Regions from separate parts of the Bradyrhizobium yuanmingense genome, predicted to be linked through region 2. Evidence: riboswitches for the same ligand, from Rfam matches in the RefSeq annotation. Region 2 holds a riboswitch; the other holds the start of a gene.
The links. Region 2 has a riboswitch for S-adenosylmethionine ahead of N2605_RS32505 (O-succinylhomoserine sulfhydrylase). Riboswitches for the same ligand answer to the same signal wherever they lie in the genome.

Region 1 (14,362 bases), 160 kb from region 2:
GCCGCAGCACGGTCTGCTCCAGCACCGCATTCCAGGCATAGATCTCCGCGCCCTGGGCGTCGCGCACGGCAAAACGCAGCCGCGGAATGTCGAGCGGCTTCTTGCCCTCGCCGACGATGACGCCCTCGATCACCAACACCTGTTTACCGTCCACGGTCTCGCTGGAGAGCTTGACGTCCTTGAAGGCGAGACCCCGCAAGTTCACCTCGAGCCCGACCATCTTGTAGAACGCTGCCGTCTGCGGCAGCAGCCTCACCACGTCGCCGCGCCAGAGCACCAGTGCCAGCACCAGCGCGCCCATCGCGGCGCAGGCGGTCGGCAGGCCAAGATAGGATTTGCGCGGAGCTGTGGTGGCGACCGGGCGGCTCACCCGCGCGCCGCGGCGGGGGAACAGGCTGCGGAACCAGGACTGGTGTTGCGCGCCGGCGGCCTCCTCTTCGGCCTGCCGGGCCGCTGCCGACCATTCGTCCTCGGTCTCGCGGGTCTCCTCATCCGGCCAGTCGCTGGCGATCGAGGGACTATCGACGACCGGCGTATCAGTGGCGCCGTCGTCCTTGGCATAGGAGTTCCATTGTTCGGCGAGGTCGGACTGGTCGTCGGCTCGGCTGGCCGCGGCCATGGCCGGAACGGACGCCTCCTCGATGGCATCCTCGGCGTGGGCGATCCAGGTCTCCTTGCAGCGGGAGCAGCGGACCGCCCGCCCGTTCGCCCCAAGGCTCGCGAGCTTGATGGCGTAGGATGTCATACAATGGGGGCAGACGATATGCATGGACGAGCCTTGATGCATGAACGAAGGTCTTGACGATGCCACGGTCGCGGAGACCGGGCGCCCCTTATGCTACTGGGCGACCGTTAACGAACCGGAAACCATAACGGCGGCAAAACCCGTTGATCGCGTATGGCGGACCGCCGCAATGCGGCCCGCGCCCCCTCTCGAACGGAGCTGAGCTTGGTTCGGTTCGAAAATGTCGGATTGCGTTACGGTCTGGGGCCGGAGATTTTGCGCGACCTCACCTTCCAGATCCCCGCGCATTCCTTCCAGTTTCTCACCGGGCCGTCAGGTGCCGGCAAGACGTCCCTGCTGCGCCTGTTGTTCCTGTCGCATCGACCGACGCGGGGCCTCGTCAACCTGTTCGGCCACGACATCTCGCAGCTCGGCAAGGACGAGATCGCAGACCTGCGCAAGCGCATCGGCATCGTGCTACAGGATTTCCGCCTGCTCGATCACATGACGACCTATGAGAACGTCGCGCTGCCGTTCCGCGTCATGGGCCGCAGCGAGTCGAGCTACCGCAAGGAGGTGATCGATCTGTTGCGCTGGGTCGGCCTCGGCGACCGCATGGACGCGCTGCCGCCGATCCTGTCAGGCGGCGAGAAGCAGCGCGCCGCGATCGCGCGCGCCGTGATCTCGCGGCCGCAGCTGCTGCTCGCGGACGAGCCGACCGGCAGCGTCGATCCGACGCTCGGCCGCCGCCTGCTGCGACTCTTCATCGAGCTCAACAAATCAGGCACCGCCGTCATCATCGCCACCCACGACGTCGGCCTGATGGACCAGTACGAGGCGCGGCGCCTGGTGCTGCACCAGGGACGGCTGCACGTCTATGAGTAGGCTGGACGAGCGCGGCGTGCTGGTCGATCTCGGGCAGGAGCGTCCGCAGCTTCCGGCCAAGGCGCGCAACATGTCGCCGATCGTGCCGCGCGCCTCGATCCACGGCAGAGCGCTGCTCGCGGTGGTCGCCATCATGACGTTCCTCGCCTCGATGGCCACGGGCACGGTGCTGCTGGTGAGTGCCTCCGCCGCCGAATGGCAATCGGATGTCGCGAGCGAAATCACCATCCAGATTCGTCCGCAGGCCGGCCGCGATCTCGAGCGCGACACCGCCGCCGTGGCGGAAGCGATGCGCACGCAAGCCGGTATCGTCGAGGTCAAGCCGTTCACCAGGGACGAGAGCGGCAAGCTGCTCGAGCCCTGGCTCGGCACCGGCCTGTCGATGGACGATCTGCCGGTGCCGCGCATGATCATCGCGCGCGTGCAGCCGGGCACGCCGCTCGATCTCGGCGCCTTGCGCGCGCGCGTGGCGCAGGTCGCCCCTAGCGCCAGCGTCGACGATCACCGCGCCTGGATCGAGCGCATGCGCCTGATGACGAACGCCACCGTGCTGGCCGGCCTCGGCATCCTCGCGCTCGTCATCGTCGCAACCATCATCTCGGTGTCGTTCGCGACGCGCGGCGCAATGGCGGCGAACCGTCCGATCGTCGAGGTGCTGCATTTCGTTGGCGCCGGCGACCGCTACATCGCCAACCACTTCCTGCGTCATTTCCTCAGGCTGGGCCTGGAGGGCGGCGTGATCGGCGGCGGTGCCGCCATGCTGATGTTCGGCTTCTCCGAGTCCATCGCAGGCTGGTTTTCCGGGACTCCCGTCGGCGACCAGTTCGCCGCGCTGCTCGGCACCTTCTCGCTGCGCCCTTCCGGCTACATCGTGCTCGCGGTTCAGGCCGTCCTGATCGGCGCCATTACCGCAGTCGCCTCGCGCCAAACGCTGTTCGCGACATTGAATGATGTTGATTGAGTTTCTTTTCTTCCCTTCTCCCCTTGTGGGAGAAGGTGGCGCGAAGCGCCGGAGGAGGGGTTCTGTCCACGCGTACAGATGTCGAGGTGAATGCGCGGAGAGAACCCCTCACCCGTCTCGCCGCTTTCGCCATAGCCGATGCAAAGCATCGGCATTCTTAAGAACGGCGGCCGGCGGCCGCCTATGCGACCCTCTCCCACAAGGGGAGAGGGTGAAGAAACCGGACTCCACTTCGCCTCAAAACGTCATAAAATCAGATCGGGAAGGGATCACCGACATCGCATGAGCTCGCCGACCGACGATCGATCGCCGAAACTGCCGCGCGGCTGGCTGCGCGCGGCAATCGTGTCGACGATCGCGCTCGCCTTCGTCGGCGCGGCGGCGGGCTTCATTGCGTTCCTGGCGCAATTGCGCGGGGCCGAGAAAGTACCCGATCGCAAGGCGGACGGCATCGTGGTCCTGACCGGCGGCTCCTCGCGGGTATCGGACGCGATGGAGCTGCTGGCTGCCGGCTACGGCAGGCGGCTCCTGATTTCCGGCGTGCATCCGACCTCGACGGCGAACGACATCTCCCGCACCTTGCCGGAGAATCAGTCCTTCATGACCTGTTGCGTCGACCTCGACCGCACCGCGCTCACGACCCGCGGCAACGCGGCGGAGGCGCGGCGCTGGGCCGAGGGACGCCGGTTTACGTCTCTGATCGTGGTCACCTCGAACTATCACATGCCGCGCGCGCTGGTGGAATTCTCGCATGCGATGCCGCGGACGACGCTGATCCCGTTCGCGGTGGTCGGCGAAAAATGGCGCGAGGAGCCGTGGTGGATCTCAGGCTCGACGCTGCGGCTGCTCCTGTCCGAATACGTCAAGTACGTTGCGGCCGAGCTCAGGGTGCGGCTGGAGGATTTCGGGATTGACCTTTGGCCCGAGATGTCGGAGCAGCCTGCAGGTCAGCAACCGAAGCGGCCCGCCACCGCGCAGGCCAATTGATCGGACCATCGATGTTCCTGATTTTCCTGCGATCGCTCGTATTCAACGTGCTGTTCTATGCCGTGTTGGTCTGTCTGGCGATCGTTGCGCTGCCGACCTTTGCATTGCCGCCGCGCGCCATGCTGACGGTGGCGCAATGGTGGGCCAAGGCCACGCTGGTCCTGATGCGCCTGGTATGCAACATCAAGGTGGAATTCCGCGGGGTGGAGAAGATCCCGACAGGACCGCTGCTGATCGTGGCCAAGCATCAGTCGTTCTGGGAGACCTTCGTGCTGCCGGGTTTCTTCAACCGGCCGATCTTCATCCTCAAGCGCCAGCTGATGCAGATCCCGGTGTTCGGTCAGTTCCTGGTCAAGACCGGGATGATCGCGATCGACCGCAATGCCGGCGTGAAGGCGCTGCTCGAGATGACGCGGCGCGCGCGCGAGGCGGTGCGCAGTGGAAAGCAGCTCGTGATCTTTCCGGAAGGCACGCGCCGTGCGCCGGGCGCGCCGCCCGATTACAAGACCGGCTTTGCGCAGATCTATTCCTCCTGCGGCGTGCCGTGCCTGCCGATCGCGCTCAATTCCGGCCTGTTCTGGCCGCGCCGCACCTTCATGCGCTATCCGGGCACGCTGGTGGTCGAGTTTCTCGAACCGTTGCCGCCGGGCCTGCCGAAGGACGAGTTTCTCGCACGCGTGCAAGCGGCGATCGAGGACGCGACCGCCCGGCTCGTCGAAGCAGGACGGAAGGAGCAGGAGCAGTTGATCGGCTCGGCGCCGAGCTACGCGCCGACCGGCTAAAGCGCGATGAGATTGGGATGAATTACGCATGATCTTTTCGGAAAACCGCTTCGCACGTTTCCGGATCATGCTTTAGCGGCTTTCCCGATCCTGGTCCCGAGCCGCCGCGTGCAGGGAATGCGCATCACCGTGCAGCATCAATGCAAGCTGATGCAGCTGCGTGTCGCGAAAGCCTTCGGCCTCGATCGCCTTCACCGTCGCGGTGACGTAGTCGCGGTTGGCGCCGGACTGGCCGTGGCCCTGGACGACATGGCGGTGCTGCTCGGCCAGCGAGAGGCGGCCGGCATATTGCACATGACCGCGGTCGACGACGTAAGCGAGAGCGGCGACGCGCTGGCGTGCATCGTTCTCCAGCCACACCGAGCGCATCACCTCGCGATAGACCGAGGTGACCTGCTCGCGTGCGCGCAAATATGCGACCACTTCGGCACGGTTCTTCTCGGCGACGCGGAAGGCGATGCCGCGGCAGGCGCCGCCGCGGTCTAGTCCGAGCACCAAGCCCGGCTTCTCCGGCGTGCCGCGATGCACGAAGGAATAGACGCAGAGCGCGCGATGCTCGCCGACCAGCCGCGCCGGGACGCGCTCCTCGAAATCGAAGCCCGGCCGCCACATCAGCGAGCCGTAGCCGAACACCCAGAGGTCGCCCTTGGCTGTGGTGACGGAGGGGAGGGTGATTTCGGACATTTCGGGGACGGCTACCAGAACCCTGCGCCCAAGCGAAGCGATTTCTGCGCCTTTCGTCGCAGGCCCGCCCCGCTTACATTTGCCTGAATCTGGCGTCAAAGGGTCGCCGCATGTCCAATATGACCGTTGCCACTGGCCGCCGCTCCCGCTGGGGCCTTTTCATCGCCCCCGTTCTCGTCCTGGTCCTCGCCGTCGGCTGGACCTGCTTCTGGTTCTATGCGGCGTGGCAGGCCGAAATCGTCGCCGACGCCTGGCGGGCGCAGGAGGCCAAGGCCGGCCGCATCTATGATTGTGCCAAGCGCTCGATCGCCGGCTTCCCGTTCCGCTTCGAGGTCCAGTGCTCCGGCGCCAGCGTCGCCCTGGTCTCGCAGAACGCGAGCAAGACGCCGTTCACGGCCAAGCTCGACAACATCCTGGTCGTGGCCCAGGTCTACGACCCCAAGCGCATCATCGCCGAATTCGCAGCGCCCGCCACGCTGATCGACGGCATTACGCAAAACACCTTCACCGTGAATTGGAGCAAGGGCCGCGCCAGTGTGGCGGGTCTGCCGGCTGTGCCGGATCGCGCTTCCATCGTGTTCGACGACCCCAGCCTCAACCGTCTCGATGGCAGCGTGCAGGTGCCGCTTGCGCGCGCCAAGCAGGTTGAGCTGCACGGGCGCCTTGCCGATGGCTCGCCGGCCGATCATCCGGTGATCGAGACCGTGCTCCATGTCGCGCAGGGCAGCATCCAGGGCGTGCATCCGCTGCTCGCCGAGCCGTTCGAGGCGGACACCCGCGCCAAGATCACCGGCCTCTCCGACCTCACGCCCAAACCGTGGCCGCAGCGCTTCCGCGAGATCCAGGCCGCCGGCGGTCACATCGAGATCGTGCAGTCGCGCATTCAACAGGGCGAGATGATCGCGGTCGCGGCCGGCACGCTCGGCCTGTCGCCCAACGGCCGGCTCGACGGCGAATTGCAGATGACGGTGACCGGCCTCGAGCGCGTGATCCCGGCGCTCGGCATCGAGAAGATGCTGGAGGAGGGCGTACCGCAGGCAACGCTCGATCGCCTCGCGCCCGGCGTGAAGTCGCAGGACCTGAATAATCTGTTCGGCGCGCTCGACCGCGCCGTGCCGGGCCTCGGCAAGGTCATCAAGCAGAACGCCAATGCCGGCGTTGCCGCCGGCATCAATTCGATCGGTACCGAGAGCACGCTGGAAGGCAAGAAAGCGCGGAGCTTCCCGCTGAAATTCGTCGACGGTGCCGTGCTGCTCGGCCCGGTCAAGGTCGGCCAGATCCCGCCGCTGTATTAGTTGGCTCCCGTAGCCCGGATGGAGCGCAGCGCAATCCGGGGTTCTTGATCACAGCTGGCACTGTCCCGGATTACGCTTGTGCTCCATCCGGGCTACGCAGCTTTGTCCGGGCTACAGGCTCACGGCTTCTTCAGCGCGCCATGCTGGCGGCCGAAATCGGGCGCGGCGGAATCCTGGCCGATCTCGACGATGCCGCGGCGGATGGCGCGGGTGCGGGTGAAGTGGTCGAACAGCGCCTCCCCGTCGCCGCGGCGGATCGCGCGGGTGAGTTTGGCGAGATCCTCGGTGAAGGTGCCGAGCATCTCCAGCACGGCCTCCTTGTTGGCGAGGAAGACGTCGCGCCACATCGTCGGATCGGACGCCGCAATGCGGGTGAAATCGCGAAAACCGCCGGCGGAGAATTTGATCACCTCGGATTCCGTCACCTGCGCCAATTCGTCGGCGGTGCCGACGATGGTGTAGGCGATCAGATGCGGCAGGTGGCTGGTGATGGCGAGCACGAGGTCGTGATGATCCGGCGTCATCACCTCGACCTTGGCGCCCATCGCCGCCCAGAACGCGCGCAGGTGATCGGTCGCCGCTGCGTCGCTGCCATCAGGCGGGGTCAGGATGCACCAGCGGTTGATGAAGAGCTCGGCAAAGCCCGAATCCGGGCCGGAATGCTCGGTGCCCGCCACCGGATGCGCCGGCACGAAATGAATGCCGCCCGGCAGATGCGGGGCCATGTCGCGGACCACAGCGCCCTTGACCGAGCCGACGTCGGAGACGATCGCACCCGGCTTGAGATGCGGCGCGATCTCCTGCGCTACGGGTCCGCAGGCGCCGACGGGAATGCAGAGGATGACGAGATCGGCATCCCTCACGGCCTCCGCATTGGTCGCCACCACCTGATCGACGATGCCGAGCTCGGCGACACGCGCGCGTGTCTTCTCCGAGCGTGCGGTGGTGACGATTTCACCGGCAAGCCCCTGGAGCTTCGCAGCGCGGGCGATCGAGCCGCCGATCAGGCCGAAGCCGATCAGCGCCACGCGCTGGAAGTGCGCCTGCGCGCTCATTTGCCGCCCATGAAGTCGCGCAAGCCTTCGACGACGAGGCGGTTGGCCTCCTCGGTGCCGATGGTCATGCGCAGCGCATGCGGCAGGCCGTAATTCTTCAAGCCGCGCAGCACGAGCCCCCGCCTGGTCAGGAAGGCATCGGCGTCATCGGCGGTCCTGCCCTTATCGGTCGGGAAGTGGATCAGCACGAAATTGGCGACGCTCGGCGTCACCTTCAGCCCGAGCTTGCCGATCTCCTCGGTGAGCCAGTTGCGCCAGGTCTCGGTGAACTGCTTCGACATCGCCTGATGCGCGGTATCCTCGATCGCGGCGACCGCGGCATACATCGCCGGCGTCGACACGTTGAAGGGACCGCGGATGCGATTGACCGCGTCGATGACGTGCTCGGGCCCGAACATCCAGCCGATGCGCAGCGCGGCAAGACCGTGGATCTTGGAGAAGGTGTGCGTCACCACCGTGTTCTCGGTGGTGGCGACAAGCTCGATCCCCATCTCATAGTCGTTGCGCGAGACGTAATCGCAATAGGCGGCGTCCAGCACCAGCAGCACGTGCGAGGGCAGGCCGGCGCGCAGCCGCTTGACCTCGTCGAACGGAAGATAGGTGCCGGTCGGGTTGTTGGGGTTGGCGAGCCAGACCAGCTTCGTCTTCGGCGTCACGGCCTTCAGGATGGCGTCGACGTCGGCGGTGAGGTTGGTCTCCTGGGCGATGACGTTCCTGGCGCCGACCGCCATCGTCGCGATCGGGTAGACCAGGAAGCCGTGTGTCGTCGAGATCGCCTCGTCGCCCTGGCTGAGATAGGTGTGCGCGAGCAGATTGAGGATCTCGTCCGAGCCGGCGCCGCAGATGATGCGATTGGGATCGAGCCCGAACGAGCGGCCGATCGCCTCGCGCAGCACGCGCGAGGTGCCTTCCGGATAGTCTTCCAGATGATCTGCCACGCGCTTGAATGCCTCGATCGCCTTGGGCGAGGGCCCGAACGGCGTCTCGTTGGCCGAGAGCTTGAACACCTTGCGGCCCGGCTCTGGCACCGGGCTCTTGCCGGGCGTGTAGGGCGCAATATCGAGAATGCCGGGATTCGGCACGGGGCGGGACATCTTGGACTCCGGATAGGCTGGGCTGCTCGCGATTTTACGATTTCGGCCCGGTCGGGGGCACCGTATAGCGCGTTGCGTGGCTGCCGACGAGGGCCACAGAGCGCACCGAGGCCCCCGCCTCGATCAGGGCAGCCCTGATCTTGTCGATGCTGGTCGCGCCGGTGACCGAGACCAAGAGCGCCGCGCCGTCGAAGGCGGTATCAGGCACGGCCACGATCTCGGCGAGCGGCGACAGCGCGCGGGCGACCTCGGCGTTCCATCCCGAGACGCGCACGCTGAAGGTCTCGACCTCCGTCACCAGGGCGCTGTCGGCGACGCGCGAGATCGCGAACACCGGCAAGGCGGCCGGATGATCGGCACGCTCGATGAAGGGCATCCGCGCGATGATCTTCGGTGCGCCGTCGGCCTCCAGCTCCAGCCACCATGGCGTGCGGCTCGAGGTCGCCGAGACCATTGCCAGATCACCCTTGGATTTCGCTACCGCCTCGACCGCGGCCTGTGCGCTGAAATGCGCGACGTAAGGCACGGTGAAGCCGAAATTGAAGCGCACGGAATCGCGCATCGCCGCCTCGCTGGCCGAGATGTCGGCATGCACCGAGAACGGCGCCTGTACGTAAGTGAAGGTCGAGATGATGACGCGCCAGATGCTCTCGACCGTGTCGAGCGGCAGGATGCCGCGATGACGCTGCACGATCTCGCGCATCATGGCAGCCTCGCGCGCGGGACGGAACGCCGAGCCGACCTCCTGGGTCTGCTTCACCTGGATCAGGCGATCGATGATCTCGCCGCGCTGCATGAGGAGGCGATGCATGCCCTCGTCGATCGCGTCGATCTCCTTGCGCAGTTCCTGAAGCGATGGTGGCGCGGGCGGACGTTGGGACATGTCTGGTCGTCGATCGTTCCGGTGGGGGATATCCTGATTAGGCAGTCGGGGCGGCGAAAGCAAAGAGAAATGACGTGCTTTGCGGGCGTCGCGGCAGAGGCGAATTGGGCCGATCCGGGCCGCGACTTGACGAAAACCGCCCAAGACGGTAGCTTTTGCCCGTTCCGTGGTCATTTGAGCCGGCCGGCTTGCAGCCACGTTAAAAAACTCGCTAAACAGGCCGGGGACGCTTCCGATCCCGGCCGAACCTATCGTTCAGGCCGGGTTTTTCATGGCCTGATGTCAGCGGCGCGGTCGAGCAGCCAGTCGCAAACGAGGTCGATGTCCGAGATGGGTAGCGTCAAGTCGATACCGAGTCCTGCGATCAGCGCCGACGAGCGGTCGCACGAGGTGGATCATCCAAGCTCGCTGGTTGCGCATTTCGGCACCGAGCAGCCGCTGCGGCTCGATTGCGGCGTCGATCTCACCCCGTTCCAGATCGCCTACCAGACCTATGGCGAGCTCAATGCCGATCGCTCCAACGCCGTGCTGATCTGTCATGCGTTGACCGGCGACCAGCATGTCGCCAACGTACATCCCGTCACCGGCAAGCCGGGCTGGTGGGAGACGCTGGTCGGTCCCGGCCGACCCATCGATCCCAAGCACTACTTCATCATCTGCTCCAACGTGATCGGCGGCTGTATGGGCTCGACCGGGCCGGCGTCGATCAATCCCGCCACCGGCAAGGTCTGGGGCCTGGACTTCCCCGTCATCACCATTCCGGACATGGTGCGCGCGCAGGCGATGCTGATCGACCGGCTCGGCATCGACACGCTGTTTGCCGTCGTCGGCGGCTCGATGGGCGGCATGCAGGTGCTGCAATGGACCGCGGCCTATCCTAGCCGCGTGTACTCCGCGCTGGCGATCGCCTGCGCGACGCGGCACTCGGCGCAGAACATCGCCTTCCACGAGCTCGGCCGCCAGGCCGTGATGGCCGACCCCGACTGGCATGGCGGCGGCTATGCCGATCGCGGGATCCATCCGCATCGCGGGCTCGCGGTGGCGCGGATGGCGGCGCACATCACCTATCTCTCGGACGCGGCGCTGCACCGCAAGTTCGGCCGGCGCATGCAGGACCGCGAGCTGCCGACCTTCTCGTTCGACGCCGATTTCCAGGTCGAATCCTATCTGCGCTACCAGGGCTCGTCCTTCGTCGAGCGGTTCGACGCCAATTCCTATCTCTACCTGACGCGGGCGATGGACTATTTCGACATCGGCGCCGACCATGGCGGCGTGCTGGCCAAGGCGTTCGCCGGCATCAAGACCCGCTTCTGCGTGGTCTCCTTCACCAGCGACTGGCTGTTTCCGACCGCGGAATCGCGCGCGCTGGTGCACGCGCTGAACGCTTCGAGCGCGCGCGTGTCATTCGCCGAGATCGAGACCGATCGCGGCCACGACGCCTTCCTGCTCGACGTGCCCGAATTCTTCGACATCTCCCGCGCCTTCCTGCAATCGGCTGGCAAGGCGCGCGGGCTCAACCTCGAGGACCGTTAGCGATGTCCGTGCAGGAAGTGCTGCCGCTGGACGGCGTTGCGGCCAGGCCGTCCGGTGATTATCGCGCCGATCATCGGCTGGTCGCCGAGATGGTCAAGCCGGGCTCGAAGGTGCTCGACGTCGGCTGCGGCGACGGCGATCTGCTTCAGCTGCTGGAGACCCGCGGCATCGACGGCCGCGGCATCGAATTGTCGCGCGAGGGCGTCAACCGCTGCGTCGCCAAGGGGCTCGCGGTGGTGCAGGGCGATGCCGACACCGATCTCGTCAACTATCCGGACGATGCCTTCGACTACGTGATCCTGTCGCAGACGCTGCAGGCGACGCGGCAGCCGAAGGTCGTGCTGGAGAACCTGCTGCGCATCGGCCGCCGCGCCATCGTCTCGTTCCCGAATTTCGGGTTCTGGAAGATGCGACTCCAGCTCCTGATCGGCGGCCACATGCCGCGCACGGAGAATCTGCCGGCGACCTGGTACGACACCGCCAACATCCATTTTTGCACCATCAAGGATTTCGTGCAGCTCTGCGATGAGATCAACGTGAAGATGGAGCGCTCAGTCGCGCTCGATCTCTACGGCCGCCCGGTGCCGCTGAACCTGCCCTGGTGGGTGTGGAACATGTTCGGCGAGCAGGCGGTGTTCTTGCTGAGCCGCGGCGGGGGGAAGTAGTTTCCCTCCGTCATTCCGGGGCGATGCGAAGCATCGAGCCCGGAATCCATCGTCCAACAGCGCCTGCAGCCCGATGGATTCCGGGCCTGCGCCTTCGGCGCATCCCGGAATGACAGCTAGTGGGAAACCAGCGACCGCGGGTCCCGCACCGGCCAACGTCCTGCTTCCACCAGCGTCACGAACCGCTCGACACTCTCGTTGAACAGCGCGGGCTCCTCCAGGTTCAGCACGTGGCCGGACTTCGGAAACATCGCGAGCCCCGCCGCGGGCAGGTGCTTCTTCAGGAATAGGCTGGCGCCCACGCAAGGCTCGTCCTCGTCGCCGCAGATGATCAGCGCGGGTGTTGCCGCGCCTCTGATCGCGTCCGTCATCGTGTAGATCGAGGGACGGCCGCCCTGGAATCCGCGCATGGTGCGCGCCGATCCCAGGGCATCGTGCCGCGCCAGTGCGGCGTAGAAATCGGCATGCCCGCGTGGATCCTTCACCAGGAACGGAATCCGGCTCGGCGCCTCGCGCGTGACTTTCGCGACTTCCACCGATCCCAGCGTCTCGAACTGCTCGGCATTGGCGCGGCACTGCGTGCGCCAGGTCTCCAGGTTCTCGAGCTCCGAGCCGGAGCCGACGCCGGCCAGCGTCATCGACAGTGCGCGCTGCGGCGCGTTCAACCCGATCTGCAACGAGGAATAGGCGCCCATCGAAAGACCGACGAGATGCGCGCGCTCGATGCCGAGATGATCGAGCACCGCAAGCGCATCGGTGTAGAAATGCGTGTAGGTGTAGACCTCGCCGTCAGGCACGTCCGACGGCGTGTAGCCGCGCGCCGAATAGGTGATGCAGCGATGGCCACGCGAGAAGTAGCGCATCTGCGGCTCCCAATTGGTGTAGTCCGCCGCGAACTCGTGCAGAAAAAGTATCGGCGTTCCCTGGCCCGCCTCCTCGAAATAGATGCGGACGCCGTCCCTGGTCGTGGCATGGGGCATTAACCGTTTCCCTCTGTTTCAAGCCGTGTTCGAGGATCGCAGTTAATTCTGTTGTCGGCAATGCGGCAGCAGCGCCGAGCACGAACACAAAATCATTGCAGCCATTCGCGGGCGTTGCGTCTTTTTCTCGCCACATCGGGCGGCTTAACGGCCAAACGGATGTCGGCCATTGCACGGGCCGGCGGGAAGTGGGGGTGTCAAGAAGGATGAAGAATGTTCGAGTTGTTTGCGTCTCGCCTGTCGCGTTGTGTTGTCGCGCTGGCGCTGTTCTTCGCGGCCTTCGCCGTGTTCGTTTCTCCGGCCTCGGCACGGCCGTATCATCGTCATAGCGCAGAGCGGCACGGTTACGTGCATCACGCCAGACATCATCACCACCGTCACTATGCCCATCATGCCCGCAGTTCGCGCTTCGAGCGCAGCGCGGCGCAATTGCAGGCAAGCGGCTTCGCCGACACCCAGGCGAGCTATGATCCGAATGCCAATGCCAGCGGTGCCGGCATGAACGGAGGCTTCAGCGGAGGATCGGGTCTCGTCTCCGAGGCACGCCGCCATATCGGCGGCAATCCGACCGGGCGCGGCCGCCTGTGGTGCGCGCGCTTCATGAACATGGTGCTGGAGCATACCGGCCATCGGGGCACCGGCTCCGACATGGCGAGCTCGTTCGCGCGCTACGGCACGCGCATCTCCGGACCGCAGGTCGGTGCCATCGCCGTGATGTCGCGCGGCCGCCGCGGCGGTCATGTCGGCATCATCACCGGCATCGACGCGCAGGGCAATCCGATCATGATCTCCGGCAACAACGGCAACCGAGTCCGCGAAGCCCCGGTCTCGCGCGGCAAGATTTATGCGTATGTGATGCCGAACTGACGGTGGAGCTGTAGCGACGGTCTCGTAGGGTGGGCAAAGCGAAGCGTGCCCACCACCTCCCTCCGCTCGACGAGATGGTGGGCACGGCGCAAGAGCGCCTTTGCCCACCCTACGGCAGCGGAGTTAGCTCACAGCAGCTTCGGCTCTTCCACCGCCACCACATCGCCGACGCCGACGTCACCGTCGGCGATCACCTCGGCATAGATGCCGCAGTCCATATGGCCGAGATGGCGCGAGAGCGTGGGAGGGATTTCGAGATCGCGCTTGGCGGTCTCGGGGTCGACATTGGTGGCCGGGCAGCGGACGATGCGCTTGATCACCTTCAGTCTGGCCTGCCCGATCGCGAGCGTCTGGCCGACGAGGTCGAGCTCCGACCAGGCCGGCCAGCCTTTCACGTAGAGATTGGCGCGGAAGCGCAGCGGATGCACGGCGACGCCGCCGAGCATGGTCTCGATGGCGCGGACGCTGTCGAGATTGATGATGGAGACGACCTTGCGGGCGACGTCGGAGAAGCTGTGGTCGCGGCCGGAGAGAATTTTGGGCGGGCCCTTCAACTCGGGCTGAAAGTTCTCCGTGAAATAGGCCTCGATGGCGGCGCGCCCGGCGGCGGTCTCGAGATCGCCGCTGGCGACGATCTGGCCGTCCTTGCGGATGGTCAGCACGTTGGTTTCGTCGTCGAACCGGCTGTCGAGCGCGGCCAGCCGCTCATTGCGCGCCAGCATCAGAAACTGGATTTTCGGCTTCCATTCGGGCGTCTCGGGGTCGAACCCGCTCGGGCCGTTCTCGATCGCGTAGCGGCGGTCGGCCGGCAGGGTCTGGCCGACCCGCAAAGGAACGTGCGACAGGCGTTCCGGCGTCAAGCCCTTGATCGGGTAGCGGTAGAGGCCGGTGATCTCGGCGGTATGGCTGGCTGTCATGCCGCTACTTAAGGGATTCGGATCGCCATCGCCAAGCCCGCCCGTCCGCG
Region 2 (14,362 bases):
GGCGGACTTGCATCCCGGCGATGCGCCCGACGGCACCGAGGTGCACAGCGTCGCGGAAGACGATGCATGGGTCGAGGCACGCTCGCTGATCGAGACGGTCGAAGACGTCGAGCTGATCGATCCCGAGCTCTCCGGCGAGCGGCTGCTCTACCGCCTCTTCCACGAGCGCGGCGTGCGCGTGTTCAATCCGCAGGTGCTCGAGGCGCGGTGCTCCTGCTCGCGCGATGCGGTCGCCGCGATGCTCAAGAGCTTCTCGCACGACGACCGCGCCGCCATGGTCAAGGACGACAAGGTCGTCGTCACCTGCGAGTTCTGCTCGTCGGTGTATCAGTTCACGCCGCACGAGGCGGGCGTCGAGGACGCCTGAGCCTACCCGCGTCGCTGCACTCGCAATGTCGAGTGGAGCAGTGCCACACGCGCGGTGTCATCGCCCGACTTGATCGGGCGATCCAGTACTCCGAGACGATGCTGATCGCAACGAGAGGCCGCGGCGTACTGGATGCCCCGGTTACGGCGAACTCGCCTCTCTAATTCAACACCCGCTTGTTGTCGGGGCTGTCCAGCGAAAACGTCGGCACGTCGATCTCGAAACGCTCGCCGGTTTCGCTGACCATCTGGTAGCGGCCGGTCATGAAGCCCGAGGCGGTCGAGAGCGGCACGCCGGAGGTGTATTCGAAGCGTTCGCCGGGGGCGAGGATCGGCTGCTCGCCGACCACGCCTTCGCCCTTCACCTCCTGCTGGCGGCCGGAGGCATCGGTGATGATCCAGTGCCGCGTCTTGAGCTGCACGGTCTCCTCGCCCGAATTGGTGATGACGATGGTGTAGGACCAGAAGTAGCGCGAGCGGTCGGCCGACGATTGCTCCGGAACAAAGTTCGGCTCGACGGTCACTTCGATCTGGCGGGTCACGGCGCGGTACATGGCTGTCATCATACCGAATCCGCCTCGGGAACCAAACCCCGCCGGCGGCTTTGGCGACATCGTCCCGCCAGAATTGGAGGAAAAGCACACCACCGAGGGAGACACCCTGATGTGATCCGGACGCTTTGCGAGACGACAGCCGGACCATTACACTGCTTCGACGTCGCGATTTGCGGAACGGTTTCCAGGCCCCGATGACCATTGCCGACCAAGTGACGGGATCGACCATCGCAGGAACCGCGGGCGCCAAGCCTGCGGGGACCAAGGCGCGCGCCGCAGCGCCGGCCATCACGCTGCCCGCCATCGGCGAGCGCGAGCTCCGGCTCGATCTGTTCCGCGGCCTCGCGCTTTGGCTGATCTTCATCGACCATCTGCCGCCCAGTCTGCTGACCTGGTTCACGATCCGCAATTACGGCCTCAGCGACGCCACCGAGATCTTCATCTTCATCTCCGGCTACACCGCGGCCTTCGTCTATGGCCGGGCCATGCTGGAGAGTGGCGTTCTCATCGCCACCGCGCGCATCCTGCGCCGGGTCTGGCAGATCTACGTCGCCCACGTCTTCCTGTTCACGATCTTCCTCGCCGAGATCTCCTATGTCGCGACCAGGTTCGAGAACCCGCTCTACACCGAAGAGATGGGCATCATGGACTTCCTCAAGCAGCCCGACGTCGTCATCGTGCAGGCGCTGCTGCTGCGCTTCCGTCCCGTCAACATGGACGTGCTGCCGCTCTACATCGTGCTGATGCTGGCGCTGCCTCTGATCCTGTGGTCGATGAAATGGCGGCCGGACGTCACGCTCGGGCTGTCGGTCCTGCTCTACGCGGTGACCTGGGAGTACGACCTTTACCTGTCGGCCTATCCGAACGGCTTCTGGGCCTTCAATCCGTTCGCCTGGCAATTGCTGTTCGTGTTTGGTGCCTGGTGCGCGCTCGGAGGTGCGCGTCGCATGTCGGGCATCCTGGCCTCGCCCGTGACGATGTGGATCTCGATCGCCTATCTCATCGCGGCGTTCTACGTGACCTTGACCTGGTACGTGCCCCAGCTCTCCCAGTTCATGCCGAAGCAGATCGAACAATGGATGTATCCGATCGACAAGACCGACCTCGACGTGCTGCGCTTCGCGCACTTCCTGGCGCTGGCGGCGCTGACCGTACGCTTCCTGCCCCGCGATTGGCCGGGCTTGAAATCGCGCTGGCTACGACCATTGATTCTATGTGGTCAGCATTCGCTCGAGATCTTCTGCCTCGGCGTCTTCCTGGCCTTTGCCGGCCATTTCGTCCTCGCCGAAATCTCCGGCGGGCCGGTCATGCATGCGTTGATTAGCCTCTCCGGAATCCTGATCATGTGGGGGGTGGCCTGGGTCATTTCGTGGTACAAGCGTGTGGCTGACAAGAGCGGTGCGAAAACCAAAAACGCCGTCGGCAACGCCGATCTGGCGGGAGGGGGCTGATGAAGGCGAAGGTTCTCCTGAGCCTGGTCCTGCTATGCGGTAACCTCGCCGCGCCCACGGCGCGCGCGGGCGATGCCGCGTCTGCCGCATCCCCTATGCCTGCGGCCTGCGAACTGCCGTCCTATCTGCTGACCAGCGAAAGCCAGCTGCCCAAGGTCGCCGAGGCGATCAAGGCCGGCAAACCGCTCGACATCCTGGTGATCGGCAGCCGCTCGACCACGATTCCGTCGTCGGAGAGCAGCTCCTATCCGGCGCGCATGGAGGCGATCCTCAAGGAGAAACTGCCGCCCTCCGAGCCGGTGCACGTCTCCGTAGAAATACAGAGCAAGAAAACGGCAGAGGAGACCGCGTCCACCTTCGTTAAGCTGATGGAAGCAAAAACGCCTACTTTGGTCATCTGGCAGACCGGGACCGTGGATGCTATCCGATCCATCGATCCCGACGAATTTCGTAGCGCGGTGACCGACGGGGTTGTTGCGCTGCAAAAGGCAGGGGCGGACGTCGTCTTGATGAATTTGCAATATAGCCCGCGCACCGAGACCATGATCTCGGCGCAGCCTTTTCTCGATAATATGCGCGTCGTGGCACAGGAGCACGACATCCCGCTGTTCGATCGGTTCGCGATCATGCGGCAGTGGAATGAACAGGGCCAGTTCGACCTGTTCAACCCGTCCCGCGGGCCTGAGCTGGCGAAGCAGGTCCATGATTGCCTTGGCCGGGCGTTGGCACAGTTCGTGATTGACGCTGCCCATCTGGAGCCGGCCCAGCAGCAAAATTGAGGTCTAGCGTTAATGAGTTCTCTCCGCCCTTTTTGCCTGACGTCATGGCTGGCCGTGCCTGCAACAGCAGTGCTGTTGTTGCTGACGCCCGCCGCGCATGCGCAGACGCCGGCCGCTCAGCCGGCGACCCCCGCACCCGCCCAGTCGCCTGATCCCGCGCCCGCTGCGCCGTCCCAGACCACCGTCGCCGCGAGGTCGCCCGAGCAGCGCGGCGTCACCTCGCGCGCCATCGACAAGGTGAAGGAGGTCGCGAAGTCCGCCGCCGACATCTTCAGCCGGGTGCCCTGCCTGCCGCCGAAGGGCGGCTCCAAGGCGATGGGCTCGCTGCCGCATGTCGCGAGCAAGCTGGCCGCCGGCCAGCCCGTCGTCATCGTCGCGTTCGGCTCCTCGTCGACTCAAGGGTTCGGCGCGAGCTCGCCGGAGTTCAATTACCCCAATCGTCTCGCCGCGCAGCTGCGCCGGCACTATCCGACTGCCGACATCAGCGTCATCAATGCCGGCGTCGGCGGCGAGGACGCCCCCGAGATGATGAAGCGTCTGCAGACGCAGGTGATCGACAGGCATCCGGATCTCGTGATCTGGCAGGTCGGCACCAACGCCGTGCTGCGCAATCTCGATCCCGGCGAGACCGTCAAGCTGGTGGAGGACGGCATCAACCGCATTCAGGCCGCCGGCGGCACCGACATCGTGCTGGTCGATCCGCAATATTCGCCGGCCGTCAACCAGCGCAAGGAGAGCGCCGGCAAGATGATCAAGCTGCTCGGCAACGTCGCCGAGCTCCGCAAGGTCGGCATTTTCCCGCGCTTCGAGGTGATGCGCGACTGGCACGAGAACCAGTCGATCCCGGTCGAGGGCTTCGTCATCGCCGACGGCCTGCACATGAACGATTGGGGCTATGCCTGCTTCGCCCAGTTGCTCGGCGACGACATCATCCGCTCCGTCGGCCAGATCAAGCTCGGTGTGAGCGTGCCCGCGGATGTGAGAACGTACCGGCCGATGTGAGAGGGTGCGTAGGGTGGGTTAGGCGAAGCCGTAACCCACCACTGTCTATCTCCGCGGATGCAGCAGAGGTGGATTACGCCTTCGGCTAATCCACCCTACGAGACCTCGCTTCCCTCACGCCTTCTCCAGCGCCGCGGTGAGATCCTCGATCAGGTCATCCGCGTGCTCCAGCCCCGCCGAGAAGCGGATGAAGCCCTCGCTGATGCCGAGCGCGGCGCGGTCTTCCGGCTTGAGGCGCTGATGCGTCGTGGTCGCCGGATGCGTGACGAGGCTTTTGGCGTCGCCGAGATTGTTGGAGATCTTGGCGAGCTTCAATTCGTTGAGCACACGGAAGGCCGCCGCCTTGCCGCCCTTCACCTCGAAGCCGACCAGCGTCGAGCCGCCGCGCATCTGCTTCTTCACCAGCGCCGCCTGCGGATGATCGGCGCGGCCGGGATAGACCAGTCGCGAGATCTTGGGATGGCTCGCCAGCACCTCGGCGATGCGCGCGGCATTGTCGGTCTGCGCGCGCACGCGCACGCCCAGCGTCTCCAGGCCCTTGAGCAGGACCCAGGCATTGAATGGCGAAATCGACGGGCCGGTCTGGCGCATGAAATTGTGGATGTGCTCGGCGATGAAGGCTTCGGAGGACAGGATGATGCCCCCGAGACAGCGGCCCTGGCCGTCGATGTGCTTGGTTGCGGAGTAGACGACGACGTCGGCGCCGAGCGCGAGCGGGCTCTGCCAGATCGGGGTTGCAAACACGTTGTCGACGACGAGCCGCGCGCCGCCCTTGTGCGCGATCTCGGCAATCGAGGGAATGTCGAGCACGTCCAGCGTCGGGTTGGTCGGGCTCTCCAGGAAGAACGTCTTGGTGTTGGGCCTCAGCGCGCGTTGCCACTGGTCGAGATCGAGCCCGTCGACCAGCGTGGCCTCGATGCCGTAGCGCGGCAACAGGTCCTGGATGACGTAGAGGCAGGAGCCGAACAGCGCACGGGAGGCGACCACGTGATCGCCGGCCTTGAGCGGCGCCAGGATCGCAGTCGTCACCGCCGCCATGCCGGTTGCCGCCGAGCGCGCGGCCTCGGCGCCTTCGAGCTCGATCATGCGGCGCTCGAACATTGCAATCGTCGGGTTGGAATAGCGCGAATAGATGAAGCCGGGATCCTCGCCCTTGAAGCGCGCCTCGCACTCCTCCGCGCTGGCGTAGACATAGCCTTGCGTCAGGAACAGCGCCTCCGAGGTCTCGCCATATTGCGAGCGCAGGGTGCCGGAATGGACCAGGCGGGTTTCGGGGCGATAGGCAGCAGACGACTTCGACATAGGACCCTCTCCGACATGACCGTCGAGGCGAAAACGGTCACAAAAAAACCGGCCTGGATATCTCCACGGGCCGGGATCACAGAGGTCCCCGGCCTGTTTAGCGACTTATTTAACGTGGCTGCAAGCCGGCCGGCTCAAATCACCACGGGATAAGTGATGCTCATATTCCGCAATGCCCTTTCCGTCAAGGCGTCCATCGGATAGCCGTAAAAGACTTGTATTTCCGGCATGTCCGGATGCATTCGGCCCCTGATGAGGACCCCCCGGTTGACGTTCACGGTCGCCGCCGACGCCAATGGTATCCTGCCCGACCGCATGATAGCGGCGATGGCGGAAGAAGGTCTCATCCTGCCCGCCTACGACTTCGTCGAGAGCCAGATCCAGCCGGCGAGCCTCGATCTGCGCCTCGGCGACATCGCCTATCGCGTCCGTGCCAGCTTCCTCCCCGGGCCCGGTGCCACCGTGGCCGAGCGCATCGACGAGCTGAAGCTGCACGAGTTCAGCCTCGCCGACGGCGCGGTGCTCGAGACCAACTGCGTCTACATCGTGCCGTTGCTCGAGAGCCTCGCGCTGCCGCCGGAGATCGTCGCTGCCGCCAATCCGAAGAGCTCGACCGGCCGGCTCGACGTCTTCACCCGCGTGATCGCCGACGGCACCCGTCGCTTCGACATGATCGGCGCCGGCTATCACGGCCCGCTCTATGCCGAGATCAGCCCGAAGACGTTCCCGGTGCTGGTGCGCGAGGGCTCGCGTCTCAGCCAGGTGCGCTTCCGCACCGGCGATGCCATCCTCAATGCCGACGAGCTCGATGCGCTGCACGCCAGCGAGCGTCTCGTCGACATCGACGATGCCGATCTCTCGGGCGGCGTTGCCGTCTCGGTCGATCTCTCCGGCGAGAAGGCGAGCGGCTTCGTCGGCTATCGCGCCAAGCGCCACACCGGCGTCGTCGATGTCGACCGCCGCGCCGGCTACGCGGTGGAGGATTTCTGGGAGCCGATCTCGGCGCGCCCCGACGGCAGCCTGATCCTCGACCCCGGCGAGTTCTATATCCTCGCCTCCAAGGAAGCGGTGCAGGTGCCGCCCGACTACGCCGCTGAGATGGTGCCGTTCGACCCCCTGGTCGGCGAATTCCGCGTGCACTATGCCGGCTTTTTTGATCCCGGCTTCGGCTATGCCGGCGCTGGCGGGCTGGGATCGCGCGCCGTGCTGGAGGTGCGCTCGCGCGAGGTGCCGTTCATCCTCGAGCACGGCCAGATCGTCGGCCGCCTCGTCTACGAGAAGATGCTGGCCCGCCCCGACGCGATGTACGGCCAGCGCATCGGCTCGAATTACCAGGCGCAAGGCCTGAAGCTCAGCAAGCATTTCAGGGTGTAGTGCCAACCTCACCCACCGCTGTCATTCCCCGCGGAGGCGGGGAATCCAGTACGCCGCGGCCTCTCGATTCAAGCATGACCATCTCGGAGTACTGGATCGCCCGCCTTCGCGGGCGATAACACCGAGAGCGCGTCCGGTTGCGTCACCCGATCCGCGATGACACACTCCCGCAAAACAACAAGCCGGGAGCGAACATGACCACCGCACCAGACCTCGCGCAGGAAGCGCAATGGAAGCGCTGGCGTGCGATCGCCGATCTCTATCACGCCTGTTTCACCGGGCTGATCCTCACCGTCGTCACGCGCCGCGGCACGGCGGATGCCGCAGAGTTCGTCTTCCGCGTGTTTCGTCGCCAGCAGCAGGAGCGTTTCCTGCCGGGGCTCAGCAAGCTCGGGATCGACCATCTGCCGCCGGCGGTCGCGGCTGCGCAATACCACTATCTCTCCAACTGGATCGGCGGCGTTCATGTCGAATACATGTACGAGAGCGACACCAAGGCTTGGATCCGCTATCCGCCGCCGCGCTGGATCTGGAAGGGCACTGCGATCTGTGGCGTGCCGGGCGAAGTCTCACGCGCCATGCTGCGCGGCTGGCACGCCAACAATGGCGCGGCCCTCGGCGACCTCAGGCTCGGCTTCGTCTGCACCAAGCAGAGCGTCGACGGCCAGGACGGGCTCGAAGGCTATTACCATCTCTACGACCATCCGCTCGAGCTCGACCAGCGCCTCGTGTTCGCGCGCCACCTCGAAGCACCTTTGTTCGATGCGAAGACGGCGCCCGCCTTGCCGGTCGCGAGCTGGCCAAGACCGCGGCTGGAAAAGGCCTATCGCAATTACGCGATGGAATATGTCCGCACCGCCGCGCCCGTGATGGTGCAGCTGTTCGGCCCGGAGGATGCCGGCTATCTGCTGCACCTCACCGGCAAGCTGATCGGCATGCAATATTTCGACGAGGTCGCCGCGGCGCTGGCGACGACCCGCGGCGGAGCGCGAGAATTCGCATCGTTCCTGAACGCGCTGCTCGCCGCGCAGGATGATGCGGCCGAGATGACGCAATCGGAAGGCACGTTCGAGATCCGGCAGCAGAGCTGGAAGCTGATGGACGACGTCGCCGATTATCATCGCGCCTGCGCCAAGGTGCTGGAGGGATTGTTCGAAGGGCTCGCCGCAGGCTGCGGCCGGCACATCGGCGTGCAGATGCGCACCGCGGTAGGCGGGCGCCCACCGCTGGTGTGGACCATCGGTTAGGCGACGGCCGCAGCGGGCCTCACCTCGCCCCGCTTGCGGGGAGAGGTCGGATTGCATCGAAGATGCAATCCGGATGAGGGGGAGTCTCCGCGAGTCCAGCTCTCGCCGTCTTCGCGAATAGAGCCCCTCACCCCGACGCTCTCGGCGCGAGCAAGGCTCGTCGCGGCCCCGTAAGAACGGGGAGAGGGAGAAGAACGAATTCCACCGCTTGAAATGCGCTGCCGCAGGGCACGCCTGCATCGGGCGCAGGCAGAATCGGAGCACGCCGTGCTAACACGCCTCAGCCGCGCCATTCGCGCGAACGACGCCATTGGCACACCAAGTGATTGCTGCGCTGCAAACGGCGCCTGCGCCCGGGAGAGGACATGTCCGACATCGCCGAAATCCCGGTCGATGAGCAAGAGCGCCCACTGCCGCCGCCTCCGCCGCCGATCAGAAGCGCCCTGACCGAGGGGCCGATTCTGCGCACGCTGCTGTCGCTCGCCTGGCCGAACGCGATCGGTCTGTCGGCCGGCATTTGCGTGGTGATCGCCGAGACCTCCTATGTCGGCCGGCTCGGCGTCGAGGCGCTGGCGGCGATGGCGCTGGTGTTTCCGACGATCATTCTGACCATGACGATGTCCGGCGGCGCCATGGGCGGCGCGGTGGCTTCGGCCATTGCGCGTGCGCTCGGCGCCGGGAATCGCGAGCGCGCCGGCACATTGGCCGTGCACGCGATGCTCATCGGCATCAGCTTCGGATTCGTCTTCATGCTGGGCATGTTGATCTTCGGGCCGAGGCTGCTCGAGATGCTCGGCGGCCGCGGCGATGTGCTGACGCATGCGATCGCCTACACGCAGGTGTTCTTCGGCGGCGCCGTGCTGCCCTGGCTGCTTAACACCATGGCGGGCATCTTGCGCGGTACCGGCAACATGAAGCTGCCGTCGTTCCTGATCCTCAACTCCGCGGCCTGGCAGATCGTGCTCGGCGGCACGCTCGGTCTCGGGCTCGGGCCAGTGCCGCAGTTCGGCATGCGCGGCGTCGCCGCTGGCGCGCTGATCGCCTACACTATGAACATCGGCATCATGAGCTGGTACCTGTTCTCCGGCCGCGCGCGGATCACGCTGAAGCTGCGCGGCCTGCGCATCCAATGGGCGATGTTCTTCGACATCCTCAAGGTCGGCGCCATCGCCTGCTTCTCGCCGCTGCAATCGGTGCTGACGATCTCGATCTTCACGCACATGCTGGCGCAGTTCGGCACTGCGATCCTCGCCGGCTACGGCGTCGGCGCGTGGCTCGAATTCCTGCTGACCTCGATCGCATTCTCGTTCGGCATCGCCTGCGTGCCGATGGTCGGGATGGCGATCGGCGCCGGCCGCATCGCGCGGGCCCGGCGCATCGCCTGGACCGCCAGCGTTGCTGCTTTCGTGGCGGTCGGCGTGCCGGCGTGCCTCGTTGCGATCTTCCCCGATCTCTGGGTCAACATGTTCACCGGCAGTGTGGCGGTGCGCGCGGCGAGCCATCAATATCTTTCGACGGTCGGGCCGTTCTACGCCTTCTTCGGCCTGGCAACGACGATGTATTTCTCCTCGCAAGGCGCGGCCAAGGTGATCGGGCCCGTGCTGGCGCAGACCGCGCGGCTGATCTACATCGCCGGAATCGGCTGGTGGCTGTCGAGGCACGGCGCCAGCGCGCAGAGCTTCTTCTGGCTCGCCGCGAGCTCGATGGTCGTGCTCGGCCTCTTGTCGTGCTCCAGCGTCGTGCTGACACGCTGGGGACCGCGCGAGGGCAAGCCTGCAATCGCGCCTGCTCTTGTTGTCGACTAGCGACGCTTGTGGCGGCGATGGCCGCCACCGCCGGTATTGGCGAGCCGCATCAATTGCGGGATCATCGCCATCATGTCGCTGCCACCGGTGCCGCCGAGCATGCCCATGATGTCGCCGCCGCCCATGCTACCGATCCCGACCGGCATGGTGCCGCCGCCCATCGGGGTGTAGCCGCCATAGCTCGGTGCACCGAATCCGCCGCCGAAATTGCCGCCGCCCATCAAGCCGCCGAGCCCGCCGCCGCCGTTCTCCATCATGCGGCTCATCATCGGCCCCATGGTCTGCATCAGCATGGCGAAGCGGCGTTTGCCCATCTTCGCCTTCATCATCTCCAGCATCGGCGCCATCTGGGTCATCATGTCCTCGCCGCCAGCTCCTCCGCCGCCGAGGAGTTGCGCCTTTGCCGGCACGCTCGAGATCGAAAACAGCAGCAGCACCGCGGCCGCCTGACAGATCACCTTGTCCGCACCTCTCATGGCATGCTCCTCGCGTGCGTGGCGCCGCCGGGAGAGCAGAGCCGACCGGACGCACGAGGGGCATGGTTACGGCCGGCGAGGACGCGCTTCTGTGAGACAACTCACAGTGAATGATCAGGCCGAAGCGGGCGGAAACGCCTTGTGCATGGCGGCCACCGCCTCCTTGGTTTGCCCCTGAACGTAGGGCGCGAGCTCGTTCGGCAGCATGTCGATGATCCAGACGAGGCGGCAGCTCGTCTCGCCCTCGGCAATGACCTGCACCGAGGCGCTGTAATGCCTTAGCCGCTCGTTGTTGATGGCATAGACGAGGCGTCGCCGCGTATCGTCGCAATCGACCAGCACCTCGCGCGCCACCGAGCCGTTGGCAAAGGTGACGATGCGTGCATCGCCGTCGAGCGTGCACGCGGTGACGAAGCCCGGCACCAGCCGCCGATGCAGCGCGCCGAAATCACGCACCGCGTCCCAGACGTCGCGCGCGGAGGCGGGGAGGGAGATGTCGTTGTGGATGGAGGCCATGAATATTCCCCTTTTTTCGGAGTTCGTAGGGTGGGCAAAGGCGCGCTCTTCGCGCGCCGTGCCCACCATTCATCGGCGTTGTCGCGAGCAATTGGTGGGCACGCTACGCTTTGCCCACCCTACAAGTGCTCGTGCGCGGCGGCGCCTCTACGGACAAACCGCCTCGACATTGTTGCCATCAGGGTCGATCAGGAACGCGGCGTAGTAGGTCGGGCTGTAATCCCTGCGTGGGCCGGCGCCGCCATTGTCGCGACCGCCGCTCTTCAGCCCTTCGCTATGGAACGCCTTGACTGCGTCGTGATCCTTGGCGCGAAACGCGATATGCGCACCATCTGCCTTGCGGCCCTTGTTCAGGTGCAGCCACAGCGCCGGCTCGCCCTTCGGCCCGAAGCCGGCATAACCGTCGCCGCTCGAGCACAGGACAAAGCCGAGTGGCGCCAGCACCGCGCTGTAGAAGCGCGTGGCGGCGTCGAGGTCGGCAACGCGCAATCCGATGTGGTCGTACATGTTCGTCTCCATTGCGAAGAAGCGTGCCGCGAAGGGCACGCGCCGGAGACGACCCTAGTCAGTTGAGGGCAAGCTGCTCTTGGAGAATCTTGCGCTCCCCCTTCGACGCCTGCCGGAACTTGGTCGGCGACACGCCGGCGGCGCGATGGAAGGTGCGGACGAAATTGGAGAGATCGCCGAAGCCGACGTCATAGGCGATATCGGTGACGGCGATGTCCTCGTCAGCGAGCAGCCGTGCCGCGTGGCGCAGCCGGGAGCGCACCAGATATTGATGCGGGGTGACACCGAGCACGGCCGCGAACAGCCGCAGGAAATGAAACGGGCTCAATCCCGCCTGCTTGGCTGCTTGCTCGAGGTCGAGCTCGGCATGCGAGTTATCGTCGATCCACAGCGCCGCCTCCACCGCGCGGCGGCGGTCGCGTGCGGTGGGAGTGGCCGGCTTGCGCGCTTTGCCCGAGACGGCGTCGACAAAACGGCCGGCCAGGATCTGGCCGATCTCGTCGAGGCCGAGATCGCTGTTGCCTTCTGCTGCCGTCTGGGCCAGCTCGCCCAGCACCATCAGCTCGGGCAGCGGCGGCGTTGCGCCGATCTGCCAGACCTCGCGCCGCCCGCCGAGGGCGTCGACCAAATCCTCGCTGAAGAAGAAGCCGAGGCAGACGTCGCCGGACACGTGCTCATGCGTGCAGGTGTATTCCTCGCCGGGGGCGCCGATCAGCATCGAGCCCGCCACCAGCTCGAAGAAGCCGGCGCGGCAATGGCAGCCGAAGCTGCCGGAGCGCACATAGGCGATGGAATGGCCGGTGCGGCATTCCGCAAACGGCCTGTCGTCCGGTCCCGCATCGCAGCGAAACTCGGAAGCCGTGATCGAGGGCGTCGTCAGCAACGTGGTGGCGTGCATGCCGCCTATTTAGGTAGGGGCGCGGGGCGGAGCAACCGGCAGCAGCACTTCGAACAAGGTCTTGCTGGCGACGGGATGGGCGCCTTCGAGCGCCAGCAGCCGCCGCTTCGAGATCACGCCGCCATAGGGCGAGAGCCGGTCGGTGTAATTGCCAGCCTCCAGCACCCGGTGACAGGGCACGATCAGCATGAAGGGATTCTTCGCGATCGCCTGCGCCACGGAATAGGACGCGCCGGAGGCGCCCAGCGCTCGGGCGACCTCGTGATAGGTGCGCGTCTCCCCGCGCGGAATGCTGCAGGCGTACTCGTAGACGCGCCGGTCGAAGCCGGGCACGCCGCCAGCGTCCAGGCTGACCTCGGAGAAATCGGGATCGTGGCCTTGCAGCAGGCCCGTGATGCCCTCGATCGCAAGCTCGGCATTCTCGGACGGGCGCTGCTCCCGCGCCTCGGGATGGACCTGGAAAATCCGGCGGCGGGTGTCGATCTCTCGCGCCTCCGGCAATTGCACGGCGACCACGCCGGTGCCGCTCCAGATGATGCCGCAACGGCCGATGGCCGTGTCGAATATCGCGTAAGCCCGCCCCACCATGCACACGCCCCACTCAGTGCACGTTTCTCCCCGGAGCAGCGATCATAACACCGCCACAATCCGGCGCACCTGGAATCTTATCAGGACGTTAACAAGCGCCCGGCCGGCCGCGCCAAACCGCTTGGCGGCAGGCGCCGTCTCGGCTAATCAGGAGGGCGCGGCTTGCGCATCCGCGGGCGTAGTTCAATGGTAGAACGGCAGCTTCCCAAGCTGCATACGAGGGTTCGATTCCCTTCGCCCGCTCCAGCCCTTAGTTCGGCAGGCTTCTCAGAAACTGGACGATCGCCGCGTTCACCTCCGCCGGCCGCTCCTGCTGCGTCCAATGTCCGCAGCCGGGCAGCATCTTGATTTCGCGCAGCTGCGGCACCCATTGCTTCATGTTGGCGAGATGTTCGGCGGCACCGGGGAAGGCGATGACCATGTCATGGTCGCCGGCGATGAAGAGCGAGGGCACCACCACCTGCATGCCCTCGAATGCTGCCATCAGCTCCCAATTGCGATCGATGTTTCGGTAGTAATTGAGCGGCCCGCGAAAGCCGCTGCGCGCAAATTCGGCAGCGTAGTGGTCGAGCTCGGCGGCACTCAGCCACGACGGAAGCGGCACCGGCACCTTCGGCAGCATGCCGTCCTTTCGGGAGACCATGCCGGCGGCGACCGTCCGCCCTTGACGCTCGGCATTGGCGCGGATCGCGGTCGCCCCTTCGCCGGAACCGCCGAAGAGCATGGCGCCGAGCGTTGCGCGAGGATCCCGCTCGAACTCCGCTTCGGCGATACCTGGCTCCTGGAAGTACAGCTGATAGAACTGCGCATCCGCCGTCTGCGGCATGACGCTCGTCGGCCGCACGGGACTGCGCGGCCGATACGGTACGCTGAGGATAGCGGCGGCCCGGAAGCGATCGGGCCGCAGGCGCGCCGTGTGCCAAGCGATTGTCGCGCCCCAGTCATGTCCAACGATGACGGCGTCCTTTGCCTCGAACGCGTCGAGCACGCCGACGAGATCGCCGACCATATGGGGGATCGTGTATTGATCGATCGCTTCGGGCCGGTCGCTCTTTCCGTAGCCGCGCATATCCGGTGCGACCGCGTGGTAGCCAGCCGCCGCCAGCGCCTCGAGTTGATGCCGCCAGGAGTACCAGCCTTCCGGAAAGCCATGGCAGAGCAGCACCATAGGCCCGTCGCCCTGCTCGGCGACATTGAGGCTGATGCCGTTGGCTTTGATCCTCCGCTGCGTCGGGCCATCCATTCGTCGCCTCCGATTTTTTGTGGTTGGGGTGCATCCTAATCGGGCGTACGGCCTGCGCAAAATTTCTAATATATTGGACTGCCGCTCCCGGCGTGTGCCTCCCCGCGCGCTAAGCTTCTCTCACCCCGGCGGATGCGGTCCTCGTATCGGGCGATGTTCGGATGAAACCCATGGACCAGCAAAAACTCGATCGCGCCATCGGTCGGCGCCTGAAGACGCTGCGGACGCAGGCGGGCATGACGTTGAACGAGCTT

Region 1: another riboswitch for S-adenosylmethionine. It lies ahead of metX (homoserine O-acetyltransferase MetX); the one in region 2 lies ahead of N2605_RS32505 (O-succinylhomoserine sulfhydrylase).

What each region holds. Positions count from the first base shown of each region.
Region 1 covers NZ_CP104173.1:6,831,638-6,845,999, reverse strand. The annotation lists gene N2605_RS31725 (MJ0042-type zinc finger domain-containing protein) at 1-769, opposite strand, end outside; gene ftsE (cell division ATP-binding protein FtsE) at 950-1,609, shown strand; gene N2605_RS31715 (cell division protein FtsX) at 1,602-2,570, shown strand; gene N2605_RS31710 (YdcF family protein) at 2,853-3,557, shown strand; gene N2605_RS31705 (lysophospholipid acyltransferase family protein) at 3,569-4,339, shown strand; gene N2605_RS31700 (gamma-glutamylcyclotransferase) at 4,412-5,023, opposite strand; gene N2605_RS31695 (DUF2125 domain-containing protein) at 5,134-6,318, shown strand; gene N2605_RS31690 (prephenate/arogenate dehydrogenase family protein) at 6,438-7,373, opposite strand; gene hisC (histidinol-phosphate transaminase) at 7,370-8,467, opposite strand; gene N2605_RS31680 (chorismate mutase) at 8,502-9,350, opposite strand; SAM riboswitch at 9,507-9,586, shown strand; gene metX (homoserine O-acetyltransferase MetX) at 9,681-10,883, shown strand; gene metW (methionine biosynthesis protein MetW) at 10,886-11,548, shown strand; gene N2605_RS31665 (alpha/beta fold hydrolase) at 11,665-12,528, opposite strand; gene N2605_RS31660 (TIGR02594 family protein) at 12,742-13,395, shown strand; gene N2605_RS31655 (MOSC domain-containing protein) at 13,524-14,312, opposite strand.
Region 2 covers NZ_CP104173.1:6,991,718-7,006,079, reverse strand. The annotation lists gene N2605_RS32530 (Hsp33 family molecular chaperone) at 1-367, shown strand, start outside; gene apaG (Co2+/Mg2+ efflux protein ApaG) at 528-920, opposite strand; gene N2605_RS32520 (OpgC domain-containing protein) at 1,115-2,371, shown strand; gene N2605_RS32515 (SGNH/GDSL hydrolase family protein) at 2,371-3,150, shown strand; gene N2605_RS32510 (SGNH/GDSL hydrolase family protein) at 3,163-4,152, shown strand; gene N2605_RS32505 (O-succinylhomoserine sulfhydrylase) at 4,267-5,454, opposite strand; SAM riboswitch at 5,531-5,610, opposite strand; gene N2605_RS32500 (2'-deoxycytidine 5'-triphosphate deaminase) at 5,707-6,828, shown strand; gene N2605_RS32495 (hypothetical protein) at 7,023-8,075, shown strand; gene N2605_RS32490 (MATE family efflux transporter) at 8,441-9,880, shown strand; gene N2605_RS32485 (hypothetical protein) at 9,877-10,356, opposite strand; gene N2605_RS32480 (SRPBCC family protein) at 10,471-10,872, opposite strand; gene N2605_RS32475 (VOC family protein) at 11,020-11,379, opposite strand; gene N2605_RS32470 (helix-turn-helix domain-containing protein) at 11,438-12,277, opposite strand; gene N2605_RS32465 (methylated-DNA--[protein]-cysteine S-methyltransferase) at 12,287-12,865, opposite strand; tRNA gene N2605_RS32460 (tRNA-Gly) at 13,038-13,111, shown strand; gene N2605_RS32455 (alpha/beta fold hydrolase) at 13,116-14,108, opposite strand; gene N2605_RS32450 (helix-turn-helix domain-containing protein) at 14,279-14,362, shown strand, end outside.